DNA from 2 places in the Mesorhizobium sp. M7A.F.Ca.US.005.03.1.1 genome. Region 1 is predicted to be linked to the other one. Evidence: riboswitches for the same ligand, from Rfam matches in the RefSeq annotation. Region 1 holds a riboswitch; the other holds the start of a gene.
What was found. A riboswitch is a leader RNA that binds a small molecule or an ion and turns the genes downstream of it on or off. The one in region 1 is predicted to bind S-adenosylmethionine.

Region 1 (10,792 bases):
GACCATCATGGGCAGCGGCCTGACGCTGCACATGACGACGATCGTGCTGGGCCTGATCGCCGTGCTGGCCTATGCCTATTTCGGGGTGAGGACGCGTCGCAAGCGCGAACGCCATGGCTATGAGGCCGAGCCCTTTGCCCTGTTCGTCGTCAAGACGCTGGTCGCCAGCGCCCTGGCGCTGTTCCTGGTCTATGAGTTCGCCAGCTACAGAGGCCTGCCGGTCGTGCTGCTCGTCATGGGCGTGCTGATCTCGCTGTTCGTCTTCGTCACCAAGCGCATGACCATCGGCCGCCGTATCTACGCCATGGGCGGCAATGCCAAGGCCGCGCAGCTGTCAGGCATCAACACCGAGCGGCTGACGCTGATGGTGTTCATCAATATGGGCGTGCTGTCGGCGCTCGGCGGCCTGATCATCGCGGCGCGACTGGGACAGGCGGTGCCGGCCGCGGGCCTCGGCAGCGAGCTCGACGTCATCGCCGCCGTCTTCATCGGCGGCGCCTCGGCGATGGGCGGCGTCGGTCAGGTCATCGGCGCGGTGGTCGGCGGCTTCATCATGGGCGTGATGAACAACGGCATGTCGATCATGGGCGTCAATGTCGACTGGCAGCAGGTGGTCAAAGGCCTGGTGCTGCTCGGCGCCGTGATCTTCGACGTCTACAACAAGAACAAGGCTTGAACGGACTTAAGAGCAATTCCAGGAAAAGTGTGAAACGGTTTTCCGCCCGGAATTGCGCCAAGACAATGAGTTAGAGCGGTTCGCCGTTTCCGTGAAACGGTGAACTGCTCTGGTCGAGGAAAGCAGGAGGCATACGATCGCGACGCTGCCGGCAACCCGCCGGTAACAGAAGTCCCTGAGGGACCAGGCCCGCGAGCGCAATCCGAACTGAGAATTTAAACCGTGGCATGGACGAGGTCCCGGCCGCGCTGAGCAAGGTTTGCCGTTTTGGCAGCCCTGCCAAGGCAAATGAGAGAGGATTCATCATGCTGATCTCCCAGATCCTTGACGACGCCGAGACCATCCGCGTCGTCGCCCGCAATGGCGGCAAGACCCGGATCATCAATGGCGCCCGCAGCGTCTATTCGCTGGCGATGGAGGCCGCCCGCACCGGCGTCGGCCTCGTCGCGCTGATCGAACGCAAGGGGCTTGGCGAGACGGTCGATCTCGAGGCCGCTTACAAGAAGGGGCGGCTGCTGTCGCCGATCAATCACCCCGATCCGGCGCATCTGCACCTGACCGGCACCGGGCTGACGCATCTCGGCTCCGCCGCGACGCGCGATTCCATGCACAAGAAGCTGAGCGCCGACGGCGAGGAGCAGCTCACCGATTCCATGAAGATGTTCCGCATGGGGCTGGAGGGCGGCAAGCCGGCGAAAGGCCAGATCGGCGTGCAGCCGGAATGGTTCTACAAAGGCAACGGCACGATGGCGGTGGCACCAGGCGCCGCACTCCTGTCACCGGCCTTTGCCAAGGACGCCGGCGAAGAGCCCGAAGTCGCCGGCATCTATGTCATCGGCGACGACGGCGCACCTTTCCGCGTCGGCTTCACGCTGTCGAACGAGTTTTCCGACCACGTCACCGAGCGCGTGAACTATCTGTTCCTCGCGCATTCCAAGCTGCGCAACGCCTCGTTCGGGCCGGAGATCCTGATCGGCGACCTGCCGTCCGACATCCGCGGCACCTCGCGCATCGTGCGCGACAGCGAGGTGCTGTGGGAAAAGCCGTTCCTGTCCGGCGAAGCGAACATGTCGCACACCATCGCCAATCTCGAACATCATCATTTCAAATACGCGGCTTTTCGCCAGCCGGGTGACGTGCATGTGCACATGTTCGGCACGGCGACGCTGTCCTTCGCCGACGGCATCACGACCGAGGCCGGCGATGTCTTCGAGATCGAGGCCGGGGATTTCGGCCTGCCGCTGCGCAACCCGCTCGAGATCGAGCAGCCGGTGAAGGTGGCTGTGAAGGCGCTTTGAGAGCGCGCCTTTTCCTTCTCCCCAAGTGGGAGGTGGATCGGCGCGTTGGCGCCGAGACGGATGAGGGGTGTTCCAGCGGAGTGAAACGTTGGCGTTCCCTGGAACACCCCTCATCCGTCGCCTCCGGCGACACCTTCTCCCATAAGGGGAGAAGGAAAAAGGCGCCTCTGCCTCAATAAATATCGAAGTCGAAATACTTGGCCTGGATCTTCTTGTAGGTGCCGTCGGCAACGATCGCGTCGATGGCCGCGTTGAGCTTGTCGCGCAGGGCCGTGTCGTCCAGGCGCACGGCGATGCCGGCCTGGGTCTCGGTGCCCTTGACGTCGCCGACCAGCTTGCAGCAGCCGTCGCTTGCCTTCTTCAGCCAATCCATCAGCACGAACTTGTCCGAGATCACGGCGTCAAGACGACCGTTGGTCAGGTCGGTGATCGCCTCTTCCTGGGTGGGATAGAGTTTGGCCTCCGCGCCCGCCTTGCCATATTCATTCTGGGCATAGTCGGCCTGCGTGGTCGAAGCCTGGGCACCGACCGTCTTGCCGGCAAGGGCCGCCGGTTCGGTCGAGGTGAGATCGGTGTCCTTCGGCGCCACCAGAGCCAGCGGTGTCGTATAATATTTGTTGGTGAAGGCGACCTGCTTCTTGCGCTCCTCGGTGATGCTCATCGAGGCGATGATGGCGTCGAATTTCTTGGCCTGCAAAGCGGGAATGATGCCGTCCCAGTCCTGGGTAACGATCTCGCATTCGACCTTCATCTGCGCGCACAGCGCATTGGCGATGTCGATGTCGAAGCCTTCGACCTTGCCGTCGGCGGTAATGGTGTTGAACGGCGGATAGGCGCCCTCGGTGCCGATCTTGATTTTCTCCGCCGCCTGCACCGACAGAGAGCCGGCCAGTGTTGCCAGCATGGCAGCGCCCGCCGCCGATATGACCCATTTCGAAAATCGCATTTTCTTGGTTCCCCTTGAACGCCGCCAGCTTGACGGGCGGCAAGGCAGCCAAGCATGGCGAGCCGGTACAGGCAAGTATTTTGCCTTGGGGCAATGAGGGTCAGCGCGCGGCGCGGAAATGCTTGGACAGCTTCAGGCCCTGCGCCTGGTAGTTGGAGCCGAGATCGGTGCCGTAGAGCGCCTGCGGCCGCTTCAGCATATGCTCGTAGACCAGCCGGCCGACGATCTGGCCGTGGTCGAGGATGAACGGCACTTCATGGCTGCGCACTTCCAGCACCGCCCGGCTGCCGGTGCCGCCGGATCCGGAATGGCCGAAGCCCGGATCGAAGAAGCCGGCATAATGGACGCGGAATTCGCCGACCAGCGGATCGAAGGGCGTCATCTCGGCGGCGTAGAGCGGCGGCACATGCACCGCCTCCTGGCTGACGAGGATGTAGAATTCATCGGGGTCGAGCACCAGTTCGCCGGCGCCGCTCTTGTGGATCGGTTCCCAGAAGTCGACGACTTCCTGGGCCGCGCGCTTGTCGACATCGACGAGGCCGGTGTGATGCTTGCCGCGATAGCCGACCAAGCCGCTTTGATCGCCGTTGAGGTCGATCGACAGCGCGATGCCGCCGCCGGAAATGTTCGGCGGCTCGGTGGCGACCAGCATCTGCGTGCGATGCAGGTCGTGCAACTCGGCTTCCGAGAGCAGCGCATTGCCGATGCGGAAACGGATCTGCGACAGGCGCGACCCGGTGCGGACGACGATCGGGAAGGTGCGCGGGCTGACTTCCAGAAAGAGCGGGCCATGATAGCCGGCGGCGATCTTGTCGAACTCGTGGCCGCGATCGGTCATGACGCGGGTGAAGATGTCGAGCCGCCCGGTCGAACTCTTCGGATTGGCCGAGGCTGAAATGTCCGCCGGCAGCGCCAGGCTTTCAAGCAGGGGCACGATGTAGACGCAGCCGGTCTCCAGCACCGCGCCCTCGGCCAGATTGATCTCGTGCAGCTGCAGCCGGTCGAGCTTTTCCGAGACCTTGTGATTGGGGCCGGGCAGGAAGGAGGCGCGCACCCGCCAGGCCTTGTCGCCGAGCCTGAGATCGAGGCTGGCCGGCTGGATCTGGTCGGTGTCGAGCGCACGCGCCGACTTCAGCGCGCCGGACTGGAACAGCGCCGATATGTCCTGGTCGGGAAGAATGCCTGTCTGCCGCAAGGCTCCACTCCTGCTTGGTACAAACCTCTTAATGAAGCCGGCAATTGACGCAAGCGCGGTGCGGGTCTAAAGGGTCGTTATCCCGTGGTGATTTGGCCGGTCGGCTTGCAGCCACGTTAAACAAGTCGCTAAAGGACCGTCGGGCCGCAAGGCCGTATGGACCGGTTGCGACTTTCGCGGCCGGTTTTTTTGTGTCTGGAAGAAAAGCGATGAGCACCAAGAAGCGCAACTGGAAGCCTCAGACGGCACTCGTGCACAGCGGAACGCTGCGTTCCGGTTTCGGCGAAACGTCAGAAGCGATCTATCTCACCCAAGGCTATGTCTACGAAACGGCGCAAGCCGCCGAAGCCCGTTTCAAGGGCGAAGAGCCGGGTTTCATCTATTCGCGCTACGCCAATCCGACCGTCGACATGTTCGAGAAGCGCATGTGCGCGCTGGAAGGTGCCGAAGACGCGCGCGCCACCGCGTCGGGCATGGCCGCGGTGACGGCCGCCCTTCTGTGCAGCGCCAAGGCCGGCGACCATATCGTGGCGGCGCGTGCGCTGTTCGGCTCCTGCCGCTGGGTGGTCGAGACGCTGGCGCCGAGATACGGCATCGAGGCGACGCTGGTCGACGGCACCGACATCGCCAACTGGGAAAAGGCGGTCAAGCCGAACACCAAGCTGTTCTTCCTGGAAAGCCCGACCAATCCGACGCTGGAAGTGGTCGATATCGCCGCTGTCGCTTCGCTTGCCAATTCGATCGGCGCCAGGCTGATCGTCGACAATGTCTTCGCCACGCCCCTGCAGCAGAAGCCCTTGCAGCTCGGCGCCCATATCGTCGTCTATTCGGCGACCAAGCACATAGACGGCCAAGGGCGCTGTCTCGGCGGCGTCATCCTGTCGGACAAGAAGTGGATCGACGAGAACCTGCACGATTATTTCCGCCATACCGGCCCAAGCCTTTCGCCTTTCAACGCCTGGACGCTGCTGAAGGGCCTGGAAACGCTGCCGCTGCGCGTACGCCAGCAGACGGAAAGTGCCGGCCGGATCGCCGATTTTCTGGCCGAACGGCCGGAAATCGCGCGCGTCATCTATCCCGGCCGCGCCGACCATCCGCAGGCCGACATCGTCAAGAAGCAGATGTCGGGCGGCTCGACGCTGATCTGCCTGGACGTCAAGGGCGGCAAGCAGGCGGCCTTCGCCTTGCAGAACGCGCTCGACATCGTCCTGATCTCCAACAATCTCGGTGACGCCAAGAGCCTGATCACCCACCCGGCGACGACGACGCACAAGAATCTCAGCGACGAGGCGCGCGCCGAGCTCGGCATCGGGCCGGGCACGCTCAGGCTGTCGGTTGGCCTGGAGGATGCCGACGATCTGCTCGAGGACATCGCGCAGGCGCTGAAGGCCAGGTAGGAGGCCTTCAGGCGCCGGACGGCGTCTCTTCCAGCTCGGCCGTCTTGGTACCGATGGTCATCGCATTGCCGCGCCAGTCGATGGCGCCGCCGAGCCAACCGCGCGCCCACATCGCCGGCAGGATCAGGTCGCGCGCCATGATCGCGGCGACCATGCGTGGCGACAGGTACCAGCCCTTGGACCAGGCCAGGGCGCACTCCGGAAGATAGAAGGCCGCCAGCACGGCAAGGGCGGTTGCCCAGAGGCTGAAGCCGGCGCTTGCCGCTGCAATCAGCGCAAGCACCAGCGGCACCACGGCGCCGGTCAGGATTTCGGGTGCGAAGAACAGCGGGAAAGTGACGCGGCGCAGGCGCGCCCAACGGGCCTGACGCGACCAGATCTCGTCAAACGAGCGCCGGCCAAGCGGCTGCTCGAAGGGGGCGGCGACGAGATTGACGCGCAGGCCGAGACTGTTCACCAGCTTGGTCGCAGCGGCATCCTCGGCGATCTCGGCGGCCAGCGCGCGGATGCCGCCCTTGGCGTCGAGCATCGGCTTGTTCCAGAGCATGCTCTTGCCCTGGGCAAAGCCGAGGCCGAGCGCCTCACCGGCATATTGCCAGCGCGCCTGCAGCGTGTTGAGGAAAGCGCATTCGACCTCGGCCCAGAAGCCGGCCGGCCGCGAGCCGATCGGCGTCGAGCAGACAAGGCCGGTGCCGGGCCGCCAGGCAGCCATCAGGTGCTGGATGTAGTCCCTCGGCATCAGCACGTTGGAATCGGCCAGGACGACCCAGTCGTGCCGCGCCGCTTCCCAGCCCTTGACGCAATTGTTGAGTTTCGGATTGGCGCTGATGCGGTCGTCGCCGACAAGCAGCCGGGCCGGCACTTTCGGAAACCGGACGATCGTCCTGTTTATCAATTTGACCACCGGATCGTCGGCATGGGCGACGCAGAAAATCAGCTCATAGCGCGGCCAGTCGAGCGAGAAGGCGCGTTCCAGCGTCTCCTGCGTGAACGGCTCGACGCCGCGCGACGGCACGACGATCGACACTGGCCGCGGCTTGCCGGCCGGCGGCGCAATGGTGCGACGCCGTCTCAGACGCGACGCGGCGAGCACGATGCTGGCGAGATTCGAGAGGATGAGGACGGTTGAAAGCGTGGCGGCTATGAGAGTGAGTTGCATCGAGGTCCGGTCACTCCAGGAAAACCGGTCCGCAAGATGGCCGGTTTCAACAGTTCAGCAGAGCGCCCGAGTCGCGCGTCACCAGTCCGCGCACACCATCATTGTCATATGTCACTTAAATGACATTCTTTGTCGGCACCTGCCCGCGAGGCCGGCCAGAGGAGGCTTCGATCGGTTGACCTAACCGCACGGAGCGCCGAAAGTTCCGCTGGAACCGTTTTTTGGAGCCGCTTATGTATAGCGCCGTCACGCGCAACATCGAAGTGCAGGTCAGGCCGTTCTATCTGGAGGACCGTTCGGATCCCTCGGAGAACCGCTATGTCTGGGGCTATCAGATAACGATCGACAATCAGTCGGACGATTTCGTGCAGCTTCTGTCGCGATATTGGCACATCACCGACGGCACCGGCCGGGTCGAGGAAGTGCGCGGCCCCGGCGTGGTCGGCGACCAGCCCGAACTCAATCCCGGCGACAGCTACCAGTACACATCCGGTTGCCCGCTCTCGACACCGTCCGGCATCATGGTCGGGCATTACACGATGCGCAACAAGCGGGGCGAGACGTTCGACATCGCCATTCCGGCGTTTTCGCTGGACTTGCCGGGGACGCGGCGGACGGTGAATTGATTTCGCCTCACCGGCCGCGGAGCGACCGGTGAGGCGTGGTTTCTACTCTACTGGGCCGCGAATTCCGCCGGGTCGAAATCATATTGCTTCGAACAGAATTCGCAGGCGACGTGGATGCCGCCGTCTTCGGTGCTGTCCTTGATCTCCTGGGCGGAAAAACCCTCGAGGATGCCGCGGATCTTGTCCCTGGAGCACGAGCACTGGTCGGCGACCGGAACACCGCCGAAGACGCGCACGCCATGCTCGTGGAACAGCCTGTAGAGCAGCCGCTCGGCGCCGATCGTCGGGTCGATCAGTTCGGTCGGCTCGATGGTGCCGAGCAGAGCCAGCAACTCCTGCCAGGAATTGTCGACCGGATCGTGGATCTCCTCACGCGGATCGCCATCGCCGCCCGGCAGGTCCGGGACGCGCATGCGCTCGGGCGACTGCGGCAGGAACTGCGCCAGGATACCGCCGGCGCGCCATTGCTCGCGGGCGCCGCCGGGACCGGGCGTCAAAAGCTTGGCCACCGACAGCCTGATATCCGTCGGGATCTGCTCCGACTGACGGAAATAGGTGCGTGCCGCGTCTTCCAGGGTCTCGCCATCGAGCTGGACGATACCCTGATAGCGCTGCGTATGGGCGCCCTGGTCGATGGTCAGCGCCAGCACGCCACTGCCGAGCAGCGTCTGCTGGGAGGTTTCGCCCGCCGCGACCAGCGCTTCCAGCCGGTCGGCATCGAAACGCGCATAGGCGCGCAGCGCCGAGGGCGTGGAAAAATCCGCAACCAGCATGTCGACGGGCCCGTCGGTGCGGGTCTGCAGGATGAACTTGCCCTCGAACTTCAGCGAAGTGCCGAGCAGCACGGTCAGCACACAGGCCTCCGCCAGCAGGCGGGCGACCGGCTCGGGATAATCGTGGCGGCTGAGGATGGCGTCCAGCATTGGCCCGAGTTGGACCGTGCGGCCGCGCACGTCGAGAGGGCCGACCTCGAACGGCACGACGTGATCGTCGCCGGCATAGCCGAATTCACCGAGTTTGGGGTGATGTTCAGTCACTTGATAGGTTTCCAACATGACAAAGCTCCAGGGCGCGGCCATGCCGCCCTCCGGGGCGCATGCGTCGAAACGCGCTTGATTTGCGTGATGCGGCGCAAATAGGCATCACACGCCCGCAGATCAAGCTCCCAGGGATCAAGCGCCCAGACACCTCAAGCGCCTAGACACCAGGCAAGCACGGCCTTCTGGGCATGGAGCCGGTTCTCGGCTTCGTCGAAGACCACCGAATGCGGTCCGTCGATAACCTCGTCTGTCACTTCCTCGCCGCGATGCGCCGGCAGGCAATGCATGAACAGCGCGTCCGGCTTGGCTCTCGCCATCAGCTTGGCATTGACCTGGTAGGGCGAGAACACATTGTGGCCGCGGGCGCGATGCTCCTGGCCCATCGACACCCAGCAATCGGTGACGATGCAGTCGGCCTGGTCGACGGCTTCCTCGGGCGAGCGGGTGAAGTGCAGCTTGCCGCCATGCGCCTGCGACCAATCGATATGCTTCTGCGCCGGCTCGCTGCCTTCGGGAACGGCGACGTTGAGGTTGAAGCGGAACCGGGCCGAGGCCTCGAGCAGGGAATGCAGCACATTGTTGCCGTCGCCGGTCCAGGCGATGGTCTTGCCGGCTACCGGACCGCGATGTTCCTCGAAGGTCATGATATCGGCCATCAGCTGGCAGGGATGGGTATCGTCGGTCAGTCCGTTGATCACCGGCACGGTGGCGTTCTCGGTCAATTCCAGCAGCCGCTCATGCGAGGTGGTGCGGATCATGATCGCATCGACATAGCGCGACAGCACCTTGGCGGTGTCGGCGATGGTCTCGGAACGGCCGAGCTGCATCTCGGTGCCGGTCAGCATGATGGTCTCGCCGCCGAGCTGCCGCATGCCGACGTCGAAGGAGACGCGCGTGCGCGTCGACGGCTTGTCGAAGATCATCGCCAGCACCTTGCCTTCGAGCGGTTTGGTGCGCTCGCCGGCCTTGAGCCGCGCCTTTCGCACCACCGCGTCGTCCAGCATCAAGCGCAGGTCGCCTTCGGAAACGGTGGAAAGATCGGTGAAATGGCGAACTGACATCAGCAATGATTCCGGGATTACTTCGCCGCGGCGGAAGCGATCGCCTCCGCCAGGCCCTTGGCGCCGGCGCGGATGCGGTTGAGCGCGTCATGGATCTCGGCGTCGGTGACGGTGAGCGGCGGCAACAGGCGAATGACGTTGTCGCCGGCCGGAACCGTCAACAGGTGCTGGTCGCGCAAGGCCATGTTCACCTTGGTGTTGGGCATGGCGCATTTGAGGCCGAGCATCAGCCCGGCACCCCTGATGTCCTCGATGATTTCGGGAAACTCGTCGGCGACCGACGCCAGACCCTGCTTCATCAGCAGCGCCTTGCGCTGGACATCTTCGAGGAAGCCGTCTTCCAGCACGACATCGAGCACGGCGTTGCCGACCGCCATGGCAAGCGGGTTGCCGCCGAACGTGGTGCCATGCACGCCGGCGGTCATGCCGACCGCCGCTTCATCCGTGGCAAGGCAGGCGCCCATCGGGAAGCCGCCGCCGATACCCTTGGCAATCGCCATGATGTCGGGCGTTACACCCGACCATTCATGTGCGAACAGCTTGCCGGTGCGGCCGATGCCGCACTGGACCTCGTCGTAGATCAACAGCAGGCCGTGCTGCTCGCACAATTGCCTGAGCCGCTTCAGCGACTGCGTCGGCACCGGGCGGATACCGCCCTCGCCCTGCACCGGCTCGATCAGGATCGCGGCCGTCTCCGGCGTGATCGCCTTTTCGGCGGCGTCAATGTCGTCGAAGCCGACCTGGTCGAAACCTTCGACCTTGGGGCCGAAGCCCTCGAGATACTTGTACTGGCCGCCAGCCGCGATGGTCGCCAGCGTGCGGCCATGGAAGGCGCCTTCGAAGGTGATGATGCGGAAGCGCTCGGGATGGCCTTTGACGAAATGGTAGCGCCGCGCCGTCTTGATCGCGCATTCCAGCGCCTCGGCGCCGGAATTGGTGAAGAACACCTTGTCGGCGAAGGTGGCGTCGGCCAGCCGTTCGCCAAGCCGGCTCTGCCCGGGGATCTCGTAGAGGTTGGAGACATGCCACAGCTTGGCTGCCTGCTCGGTGAGTGCGGCGACCAGGTGCGGGTGGCTGTGGCCCAGCGAATTGACGGCGATGCCGCCGGCGAAATCGAGATATCGCTCGCCCTTGTCGGTAATCAGCCATGTGCCTTCCCCGTGGTCGAAGGCCAGGGGTGCGCGAGCAAAGGTCTCGTAAAGCGCCGAACCGCTCATTATATGCGTCTCCGGTACCGGAAAATCAAAAAAGCCGCCAAAGCGGCGGCCTGTGCGGCTTATCCTGTTTTTCGGCCATGAAGTCAACGAAAACGTCGCGTAGTGGCGCGCGGCAAGCCCCCCGACGGGACGCCGGCTCATAAGCGACCGGGCAAGTTGGGGAAAACCGAAAAAACC
Region 2 (10,792 bases), on a different contig from region 1:
TCACCGTCGTGGCGCCCATACTGGTTGCTTCGCCCGTCTATTTCTCAGGTGATATCAGCTTTGGCGGGCTGATGATGGCGGTCGGCGCATTCAACCAGGTCCACTCCTCCTTGCGCTGGTTCATCAACAACATCGGCAGCATTGCCGATTGGCGCGCCACGCTGATGCGCGTGGCCGATTTCCGCATCGCGCTCGATGAAACCGATGCGCTGCACGACACCGAAAAGCGCATCGCCTTCGGCCAAAACGTCAGTGGCAGCCTGACTTTCGAGAAGCTCGAAGTGGCCTCGCCGGAGGGCTGCACCAGGCTCGCCGACCCGCATGTCGAAATCCGCCCCGGCGAGCGCGTCATGATCACCGGCGATCCCGGTGCGGGCAAGACGCTGTTCTTTCGTGCCATTGCCGGCCTGTGGCCATGGGGAAGCGGCCGGATCGGCCTGCCGGCGGGAGAAACCCCCATATTCGTGCCGCGCGTGCCTTATTTTCCGGTCGGCACATTGCGCGAAGTCCTCGATCACCCGAACGGCCCCGCGCCGGCGGACGATGCCGACATTTCGGCGGTGCTGGCCGAGGTCGGTCTGGGACGGCTATCCTCATCGCTCGACCGCGCCGGGCGTTGGGACCATGAGTTGGGCGATGACGAACAGCGCTCGCTGGCCTTCGCCAGGCTCGCGTTGCGGCAGCCGAAATGGGTGATCATCGACGAGGCGCTGGATGCATTCGACGGCCCATCGCTAAGACGCGTGCTGTCGATGCTCGAGAAGCGTTTGCCGGCGACAGCGATCCTCAACATCGGGCGCGGCCAGCACAACAACCACTTCTTCCCGCGCGCGTTGACGATCGTCAAGGATTCCGGTGCGCCAGCGCTGAAGCCCGCCCGCGTCAGAGCCGGCGCGATCGAACCGCCGCCAGTCGCCGCCCGCCGCAAGAAATGAGCTGATATCCGGACGGGGAAGCAAAGCTTTATTTTGCCGTGATCGCGAGGGAAGCTCTTCGGGAGAACAACCTGGTGACGGCCATGCTTGATGCTCTGCGCCTGCTTGCCTGTCTTGCCTGCGCCCAGGCTGCTCCCGCCGCCTCGCCGCGGGATGCGCTCGCCGTCGACGTCGAGCTGGTGCTGGCAGTCGACATCTCGCTGTCGATGGACGAGAAGGAGTTCGCGCTGCAGCGCGCCGGTTATGTCGAGGCGCTGCGGCATCCCGACTTCATCAAGGCTGTTCGCGCCGGCGCCACGGGCCGCATAGCGCTGACCTATTTCGAGTGGGCCGGCACGGTGCGCGACGACGCGGTCATCGGCTGGCAGATCATCGATAGTGCCGAGAGCGCCAACAGCTTTGCCGACGAGGTCGCGGCGCGCCCGTTCCGCAGCTTTCGCGGCACTTCGATTTCCGGCGCGCTGGCCTTCGGTGCCGAGCTTTTCGACCGCACGTCTTTCCAGGGCGAACGTAGCGTCATCGACATTTCGGGCGACGGACCGAACAATATCGGGCCGCCAGTCACCGCGACGCGTGATGCGGCGACTGCCAAAGGCATCGTCGTCAACGGCCTGCCGATCCTGATCAGCCCGTCGCCCACCTTCAGCCATCTCGACCAGTATTACGCGCAGTGCGTGACCGGCGGGCCCGGTTCCTTCGTGCTGCCCATCTATGCCGCCGCGGAGTTTTCGACAGCCATCCGGCGCAAGCTGATCCTCGAAGTGAGCGGCATTCGGGACAAGGCGAGAATCACCCCCGTCGACGCGGCCAAGCCGATAGACTGCCTGCAGGGCGAACGGGACAGGCGGTTTTTATCGGATCCGTATTTTCCCGAACTTGACCGCTGAGCTCTCGATAGTGCGGTTCACGCAATCCGGAGGGAAAACCGTTCCACGATTTTCCTGGAGTTGCTCTGGGTTCAGGCGAGCCGGGCGCCACATTGGTTGCGAAACTCGTTGGAGAGATCGCGGCGCCAGCGTCGGCCATGGACATAGCCTTGCATCAATTCCGGCAGCGAGTAGCCAAGCGCTTTCGACGATCGGTTGGCCATATAGCCCTGGAATGCCTCCGGTATCCTGCCTCGCAGGATATCGGCGATGAGCTGCCGCGAGATCATGTAAGGCGGAATGTGCGGGTAGGCGTGGGCAATATGAGGATGTTTGCCCATCAGGTTCGCATAGGCCTCGACATAGCCGTCACGGCGGCCGGAAATCGAGTTCTCCGAATTGTATTTCGTCCAGTCGAGGTCCTCGGACAGTTGCGCACCGAAGCGCCGGGCAAGGCGCAGCAGCAATTCGCGATCCTGCATGCGGGTGATGTCGCTGTCGTAGCCGCCGATGGCCAGCAAGGCTTCACGGCGAGCAGTGATCGCGGAGCCGGCGATGAAGATGGTCTGCCCAACCAGCGTCCGCTCAAGCATTGCGGGGCTCACGAATGCCTCTGGGTTGGCGCAGTTTGTGATGCGATTGCCCTTCAGGGACACGAACGAACTGATCAGCACTTGCAGTGCAGGATTTTCATCGAACCAGGTCAGGGTTCGTTCAAGCCGGTGCGGCAAGTAGATGTCGTCGGAATCGAGGAACGTCACCAACGGTGCCCGCGCCCGCTCGATGCCGGCATTCCTGGCGGCGTTGGCGCCTCGCCATTTCGCCCCGACATAGATCAGCCGCGGGTCCTGGATGCGGGCCAGCGCCGCTTCGGTCCCATCGGTCGAACCATCGTCGACGACAATGTGCTCAAACCTCGACATGCTCTGGGAGAATACGCTTTCCACGGCGCGCAACACTGTTTCGCGTCGGTTGTGGGTCGGCGTAATGACCGTGATGAGAGGTACTGGATCGATCCCGGCCATGTCTGTCAGCTGTTTCCTGCGCAGGGTTGCGCGTCTGTCCAGGACTTTTCGATTTTCAGAACGGTCGAATGGATTGGACTTCCCTTTCTCTACACCACATCACAGTCGGCGCGACGCTATAAAAAACGACTGCCCCTGTCACCCACCGTGCCGGTACTCAATCCAGGCGAGACAACGAATCCCCGCTCTTAGCGTTCCAATTGCAACAGCACCGCCGCACATAGCATTACGAATCACCGTGGAAGCAACCCATCATGACAGATAGCATACATCCCATTACCTCAGACGTAATCGCTTAGCGCTCGGCCTTTGGTCAGATTGCCCATGCAGAGGCCGGCAACTCGGCTTCGATGACAAGGGAGTTCAGTCATGGCCGCTTACGCCGTCGCCCATATGCGCCAAGCCACAATGGGTCCGCAGATCGTCGAATATCTGCATAGGATAGATGCCACGCTGGAACCTTTCGGCGGCCGTTTTCTGGTCCATGGCGGCGATGTGGAGGTGATCGAGAACGACTGGCCTGGCCATCTGATCATCATAGAATTTCCCGACAGGCAGCATGTGCATGGCTGGTACAATTCGCCGGCCTACCAAGCGATACTGGCGCTGCGCACGGACAATTCGGAGGCCGATGTGGTGTTCGTCGACGGCGTCGAACATCCGCACAAGGCCACGGATGTTCTGGAGCAATCGCCGGATCAAGGATCAATTGGACGCTGAACTGCGGTTCAAGGAATGGCGGTACAGCGTCTAGCTATGCCCAACATAGTCTGGCACCGTTTCGATTTTGTCGCGAACCATGCCAGTTGCGAAACTGAACTGGCCCCAAAACGCCAAACCATAAAATGCCTGACCGACAATCAGAGAAAAGGGAACCTGCCAAAGCGGCATCCCGGTTTCCCGGGCATGGCCTACGATCCGTCGTGTCGTGCGCCATGACATGGTGAGCCACCGGCTGAAGGACTTGACTATCCGTCGCGTGCGGCTCGGCGAATTGAGCGCAACGAACTTCCGGTCGGCGTCGCGACCTGTAACCAGGGCGCGCCAGTAAAAGAACCGCCAGCCCCGCGGCGAATAGTGATAAACGCGTGCGTTGACATTATGAATTTTGTGGCCTTCCCGCAGCAGTTCGCGCATCAGCAAAGTGCAGGAAACCTTGAAGCCGTTATGTTTTGGAAAAGGGTGGCTGAGGATCCACTCGCGTCGAAACGCTACATTGTTGGCGTTGATCGCTCGCTTCGAGGCAAATCGACCGTCTCCACGGGCCATCGGGAAAAACCAGATCAACGCAAAGGTTCTTGAAAAGAAGTCGTCGTATGAAAGGTATGCGCTGAACCGGTTGCTGAAACCGATGAGATTTCCCGAGCCAAGGCCTTCATCCCAACGCCGATCTCGTCCCAGTCGATCGACTTTGCATTCTCCATTTCGACGACGAGTGAATAAGTTGCGCGTTCTTCGACCATTTTTGCCCCCCCGAGCCGTCAGTGTGGCTATAGCCGCACTAGCCCGCTGTCAAACAGTCGACGCCATTTACACTGGTTCGCGATCGTCATACAGGGCGACTTTGCTCGGCGGCAAACACACTGTTGCTTGGCGAGTCGGGTCTTTGATCGGTGCGGAAATTACCGTTTCAGCAAGAACACTGCCTGCTGGCCGAAGAAATTCCAGAACCACCACGGCATCGACAGGCCGATCTTCTGGCCGGCGGCGTCGAGGGCGGTTGCCTTCTCGACTGTCGCGCCGAGTTCGTCGCACAGATTGACGAAATCGCGGATGGTGCAGAAGTGGATGTTGGGCGTGTCGTACCAGGAATAGGGCAGGTCCTTGGTCACCGGCATGCGGCCGTTGAGGAACAGCGACAGGCGCACACGCCAATGGCCGAAATTGGGGAAGGAGACGATGGCGCGGTTGCCGATCCTGAGCAGTTCGTCGAGCACCAGCTTGGGGTTGCGGGTGGCCTGCAGCGTCTGCGACAGGACGACGAAGTCAAAGCCCTTGTCGGGATAGAATTCGAGATCCTTGTCGGCATCGCCCTGGATGACCGAGAGGCCGCGCGCCACACATTCGTTGACGCCGCGCTGCGACAGCTCGAGTCCGCGGCCGTCGACCTGCTTGGTGTCCTGCAGCAGTTCGAGCAGCGAGCCGTCGCCCGAGCCGACATCGAGCACGCGCGACTGTGGCGGGATGAGGTTGGCGACGACTTCGAGGTCGACGCGCTGGTCGCGGTTGACGCTCATGGCTTCGCCTCCCGCCTGGCGCATGATCCCGATCCGAAAAGCCTGCAATTTTTCCGGGTCATGCGCTGAGCCCTCTCGCCCGGGCGGCCGAGCCGATGAAGCCGTTAATGGCGGCAAACAGTTCCGGCTCGTCGAGCAGGAATGCGTCGTGGCCACGGTCGGTCTCGATCTCGACGAAGGATACCGATGCGCCGGCGGCGTTGAGCGCATGCACGATCGAGCGGCTCTCCTCGGTCGGGAACAGCCAATCCGAGGTGAACGACACCAAGCAGAAGCGGGTTTTCGTGCCGGCGAAGGCATCGGCCAACCGGCCGCCATGGTCTGCGGCGAGGTCGAAATAGTCCATCGACCGCGTCATGTAGAGGTAGGAATTGGCGTCGAAGCGATCGACGAAGGTCATGCCCTGGTGCCGAAGATAGCTTTCGATCTGGAAGTCGGCGTCGAAGCCGAAGGTCAGCGCTTCGCGATCCTGCAGATTGCGGCCGAACTTGCGGTGCAGGGCGGCTTCCGACAGGTAAGTGATGTGGGCGGCCATGCGCGCTACCGCCAGGCCCTTTTCCGGGCGTTTGCCGTGCTCGAAATATTTGCCGCCATGCCAGTCCGGATCGGCCATGACAGCCTGCCGGCCAACCTCATGAAAGGCGATGTTCTGCGAGGAATGGCGCGCGCCGGTGGCGATCGGCAGTGCCGAGAAGACGCGCTCCGGATAGCTCGACGCCCATTCCAGCACCTGCATGCCGCCCATCGAGCCGCCGAGCACGCAAAACAGTTTCTCGATGCCGAAATGGTCGATCAGCATCTGCTGCGCCCGCACCATGTCGCGGATGGTGATGATCGGCAGGTCAAGCCCATAGGGCTTGCCGGTGGCGGGATTGGTCGAGGCCGGGCCGGTGGACCCAAGGCAACCGCCGATGACGTTGGAGCAGATGACGAAGAAACGATTGGTGTCGATGATCTTGCCGGGCCCGATCAGCACTTCCCACCAGCCTGGCTTGCCGGTCACCGGATTGGTGCTGGCGACGTGCTGGTCTCCGGTCAGCGCATGGCAGACGAGGATGGCGTTGGAGCGGGCATCGTTCAGCGTGCCGTAGGTCTGGTAGGCGATCTGGAACGGTGACAGCAGCGTACCGGCGTCCAGCTTGAGCGGCTTGTCGGATCCAAAACGCAAAACCGGGCTCGACGGTTGGTCGACCTCGTTGTTGGTTTTGCGGGCACGCAGAACGGCCATGACATCCATCTCACACTTTGAGCCCACGCATCGCACTCGTCGAAAGTCGATGCCGATACGGGTGTCCGGCCGGCGCGGACAACAAAAAACCGGCATTGCGGTCGCAAAGCCGGTTACAGGATGCAAACGGCCCTTTAGCAAGTTGTTTAACGTGGCTGCAAGCCGACCGGCCAAATCACCACGGAAGTTCGCTCCCCTTCTAGGGCTGTGGCGCGCCGGCGTCAACGGCCTGCCTTGGGCGGGAGGCTGTCGCCTCTCGACATTGCAGGCCACGGCTTGTATTTCCGCTGCGGCTTCCCTCAGGAAGCGTTCTCGACGGATTTTGCGACATGAGCCAGACACCGGACCAGGCACGTCCAACCCCGCGCGCGGGCATCATGGACATAGACGCCTATGTGCCGGGCAAGAGCACGGCGCCTGCCGGCGTCGCCAAGGTCCACAAGCTGTCCTCCAACGAGAACCCGCTCGGGCCCTCGCCGAAGGCGATCGAAGCCGCGCGCGAGATTGCCGGAAAGCTTGACGTCTATCCAGATGGCACCGCCAGGCGGCTGCGCGAAGCGATCGCCGAGGTGCATGGCCTCAACCCGCAGAACATCATCTGCTCCAACGGCTCCGACGAAATCCTCGGCCTGCTGGCGCAGACCTATCTGGCGCCCGGCGACGAGGCCGTCATCACCGAGCACGCCTTCATGGTCTACAAGATCTACATCCAGTCGGCGGGCGCCGTTCCGGTGACGATCAAGGAAACAGACGAGCGCGCCGATATCGACGCCATCCTGGCCGCCGTCACGCCGCTCACCAAGATCGTGTTCCTCGCCAATCCCAACAATCCGACCGGCACCTATGTGCCATTCCAGGAGGTGCGGCGTCTGCATGCCGCACTGCCGAAGAACGTGCTTCTGGTGCTCGACGCGGCCTATGCCGAATATGTTCGCCGCAACGACTATGAGGCCGGCATCGAACTGGTCGGCAGCGCAGAGAACGTGGTGATGACCCGGACCTTCTCCAAGATCGGCCTTGGCGGGGCGCGGATCGGCTGGATGTATGCGCCGATGCACATCGTCGACGCCATCAACCGCGTGCGCGGCCCCTTCAACGTCAATGCGACGGCGATCGAGGCCGGCATCGCCGCCATTCGCGATCGCGCCCATGTCGAGCGCAGCGTGGCGCACAACGAGACCTGGCTGGCCTGGCTGAGTGAGGAATTCACAAAGCTTGGGTTGCGGGTGACGCCCAGCGTCGGCAATTTCATCCTCATTCATTTTCCCGAGGACCAGAAACATTCGGCGGCGGCGGCGGACGACTATCTGACGGCGCGCGGCTATATATTGCGGCGCGTTTCGGGCTATGGCTTTCCCAATGCGCTGCGCATGACCGTCGGCACCGAAGAGGCCAATCGCGGCGTTGTCGCCGCTCTCACGACATTCCTGAAAAGCTAGAAACCATGACATCACCGATGTTTGAAAAGATCGCGCTGGTCGGCATCGGCCTGATCGGCTCGTCGCTGGCCCGCGTCATCCGCCGCGAGGGCCTCGCCCGCCACGTATCCATCTCGACCCGCAGTGCGGCGACGCTGGCACGGGCCGAGGAGCTTGGGCTGGGCGATAGCTATAGCACCGATGCGAGAGAAGCTGTCCGCGATGCCGACCTGGTCATCATTTCGGTGCCGGTTGGATCGTCCGGCGCGGTTGCCGAGGAAATCGCGCCGGCGCTGAAGCCGGGCGCGATCCTCACCGATGTCGGCTCGACCAAGGCGTCTGTCATTGCGCAAGTGCAGCCTTATGTGCCTGAAGGTGTCCATTTCATTCCCGGCCACCCGCTGGCGGGCACAGAAAAATCCGGCCCCGACGCCGGTTTCGCCGACCTGTTCGACAATCGCTGGTGCATCTTCACGCCGCTGCCCGACACCGACCCGGACGCGTTGGAGAGGCTGTCGGAGTTCTGGCGGCGCTGCGGCGCCAACATCGACACGATGGATCCCCAGCATCACGATATGACGCTGGCCATCGTCTCGCATCTGCCGCACATCATCGCCTACAACATCGTCGGCACCGCCGATGATCTGCAGTCAGTGACCAAATCCGAAGTGATCAAATATTCGGCTTCCGGCTTCCGCGACTTCACCCGCCTTGCCGCCTCCGACCCGACCATGTGGCGGGATGTCTGTCTGCACAACAAGGACGCCATCCTCGAAATGCTGGCGCGGTTCTCGGAAGATCTGGCGTCGCTGCAGCGCGCAATCCGCTGGGGCGACGGCGAAAAACTCTTCGACCTGTTCACCCGCACCCGCGCCGTGCGCCGCTCGATCATCGAAGCCGGCCAGGACATCGACGTTCCCGATTTCGGCCGTCAGGCGGTCGAGCACCCCGCGAAGGGCTAGGTCTGTCTCAGGCAGGCCAGGTCTGCGCAACCATGGCCAGCGTCTCGGCTCGGTTCGGCGCCCCAAGCCTGCCGCCGAAGCGCAGGCATTTGAGCGCCGCGGCCGCACTGGCAAACCGCAAAGCCTGCTCGACCGGCATGGCTTCCGCCAGCCCGACGGCGAAGGCGCCGTGAAAGACATCGCCGGCGGCGAGCGTGTCGACCGCCTTGATTTTCGGCGCCGCGACATGGCGCACGCAGCCAGCGCGACGGTCGTGCCACCAACTGCCCGCCGCGCCGCCTGTCACTGCGACAAAAGCGTCGGTGCGGCTGGCGAGATCGGCGCAAGCCGTTTCCGGATCGAGCGCCTGGCCGCAGACGATGCGCGCTGCCGGCTCCGAAGCGATGATGTGCGTAGCGAGCGGCAACAACTGCTCAAGGACCTCCAGCGGCGCGGTGTCGGCATCGAGGATCGCCGGACGGCTGATGGCGCGCGCCGCCTTCAGGGCGAGTGCCGCCGCACCCGGCCAGCGGACATCTACCAGAACGGCATCGAATGCCATGAGGTCGGCGACCGGCAGGACATCGGGATCGGCCTGGGCAAGCCTGTCATAGAACGGCACGATGATGCGCTCGCCATGCGCGTCGACCAGGATCGAGGCCAGCGCCGAGCGGGCACCTCTGACGCGCCGCACGAAGGTGCAATCGACGCCTTCGGCCTCTATGCCGGCGATGAGCTGGTCGGCGACGGCATCGTCGCCGGCACTCGCCCACAGCGATACTTCGGCGCCCAGGCGATGGGCAGCGCAGGCGGCGCTGGTGGCCATGCCCGAGGCGATCTGGACGCCGTCGGAGGCCATGAACTTGCCCTGATGTATGGGCAGCGTCTCGACGCGCAGGATGGTGTCCAGCGTCAATGCGCCAACGCTCAGCAGCTTCACCGGTTTTGCCATGGCTGAGCTATTCGACCGGCTTGATCTTGCCCAGCGGAATGAAGCCGAGCGAGGCCTTGCCCCTGACCACCTTCAGCGGCATGGACGGTTCGTTGCCGAGCACCGCCAGGGCAGAAAAACCCTGCTCGATCTGGCTTTTCTGCTCGGGTATGGCGGTGCCGAGGATGGCCGCCACCGCCTTCGGGTCCTTCAACCTGATCATCAGGTCGGCGTTGACCAGGCCCTCGGCATCGACCGAGAGCGGTCCCGAAACGGTGATGCGCGCCGTCCCCGACGACAGGTCAAGGTTGCGGATTTCGATCGCCTGGCCACGAAGGCTCTTCACCTGCGTGCCGATCAGTGCGACGCCGTTCTTCAATGTCACGTCGCCGCTGGCATCGAGCGCCGGAAGCACGCGCCCTCCAATTGCGTCGGGGTCGACCTCGAGATCGCCGAAACTGCCGAGATAGTCGATATCCTCGCCGTTGGGCTGCAACTGACCTGATGCCTTGCCGGCACTGAACAGTTGCACCGGATCGGTATCGTCGGCCGGATCGGTCTGGCCGGAAAGGCCCTCTGCCTCCAGCGAAATCCGCCGCGGCAGCGGCCACCACAATTTGAAATTGGCCTGCAGATTGTCCCAGTCGATCCACAGCGGCACCATGTCGGGAACGGAGGTCCTGAGCGGGCCGCGCAGATTGGCAACCGGCGACAGAGGCTGGATGATCTGGGCGGCTGCGTTGAAACTGCCGGCCGAGGCCGCAATGTTCTTGGCATCGTCCTCATAGGCGAGGTTGTCGCAGGAGACGGTAAAGCTCAAGGGATAGCCGCTGACCTGGAGATTGGCGCAGCCGGCCTCGACGCCATTCTTGTTGAGCGTGGCAACCGCCTTGTCGGCCTCGCTCCTGACGCGGTCAGCCAGATAGAACCAGCCGCCGCTGTAGAGGGCGAACAGCACGACGATGAATGCTGCAAGCCAGATCAGGCGGCGACGTTTGTTCGGCTGGCGTTCGTCACTTGACGTCATGCTTTGGCTCTCGTTAACGCATGGGTATTGCGGACGGGTAGTCGATTCCGCCAGGTGGACAGACGAATAGTTAGACGGGACGGGCGGAAAAAACACCGGTCCGGGTGCGGTGTTGGCATCTTTTGCAATCAGGCGCGGCGATATGGGCGATTTTTGGGTGTTTGGCTATGGCTCGCTGATCTGG

Region 2: another riboswitch for S-adenosylmethionine. It lies ahead of EN990_RS10395 (homoserine O-acetyltransferase); the one in region 1 lies ahead of EN990_RS07145 (O-succinylhomoserine sulfhydrylase).

The regions. Positions count from the first base shown of each region.
Region 1 is NZ_RZRO01000010.1:46,373-57,164, reverse strand. It holds gene mmsB (multiple monosaccharide ABC transporter permease) at 1-676, shown strand, start outside; gene araD1 (AraD1 family protein) at 982-1,974, shown strand; gene EN990_RS07155 (ABC transporter substrate-binding protein) at 2,147-2,920, opposite strand; gene EN990_RS07150 (2'-deoxycytidine 5'-triphosphate deaminase) at 3,021-4,115, opposite strand; SAM riboswitch at 4,190-4,267, shown strand; gene EN990_RS07145 (O-succinylhomoserine sulfhydrylase) at 4,325-5,512, shown strand; gene EN990_RS07140 (ceramide glucosyltransferase) at 5,520-6,671, opposite strand; gene apaG (Co2+/Mg2+ efflux protein ApaG) at 6,905-7,297, shown strand; gene EN990_RS07130 (Hsp33 family molecular chaperone) at 7,345-8,376, opposite strand; gene argF (ornithine carbamoyltransferase) at 8,487-9,398, opposite strand; gene EN990_RS07120 (aspartate aminotransferase family protein) at 9,416-10,615, opposite strand.
Region 2 is NZ_RZRO01000017.1:2,548-13,339, forward strand. It holds gene EN990_RS10365 (ABC transporter ATP-binding protein/permease) at 1-935, shown strand, start outside; gene EN990_RS10370 (DUF1194 domain-containing protein) at 1,019-1,822, shown strand; gene EN990_RS10375 (glycosyltransferase family 2 protein) at 1,894-2,826, opposite strand; gene EN990_RS10380 (DUF1330 domain-containing protein) at 3,196-3,546, shown strand; gene EN990_RS10385 (hypothetical protein) at 3,577-4,113, opposite strand; gene EN990_RS36085 (hypothetical protein) at 4,110-4,289, opposite strand; gene metW (methionine biosynthesis protein MetW) at 4,449-5,063, opposite strand; gene EN990_RS10395 (homoserine O-acetyltransferase) at 5,122-6,291, opposite strand; SAM riboswitch at 6,406-6,483, opposite strand; gene hisC (histidinol-phosphate transaminase) at 6,621-7,730, shown strand; gene EN990_RS10405 (prephenate/arogenate dehydrogenase family protein) at 7,736-8,671, shown strand; gene EN990_RS10410 (sugar kinase) at 8,679-9,602, opposite strand; gene EN990_RS10415 (DUF2125 domain-containing protein) at 9,610-10,608, opposite strand; gene EN990_RS10420 (gamma-glutamylcyclotransferase) at 10,751-10,792, shown strand, end outside.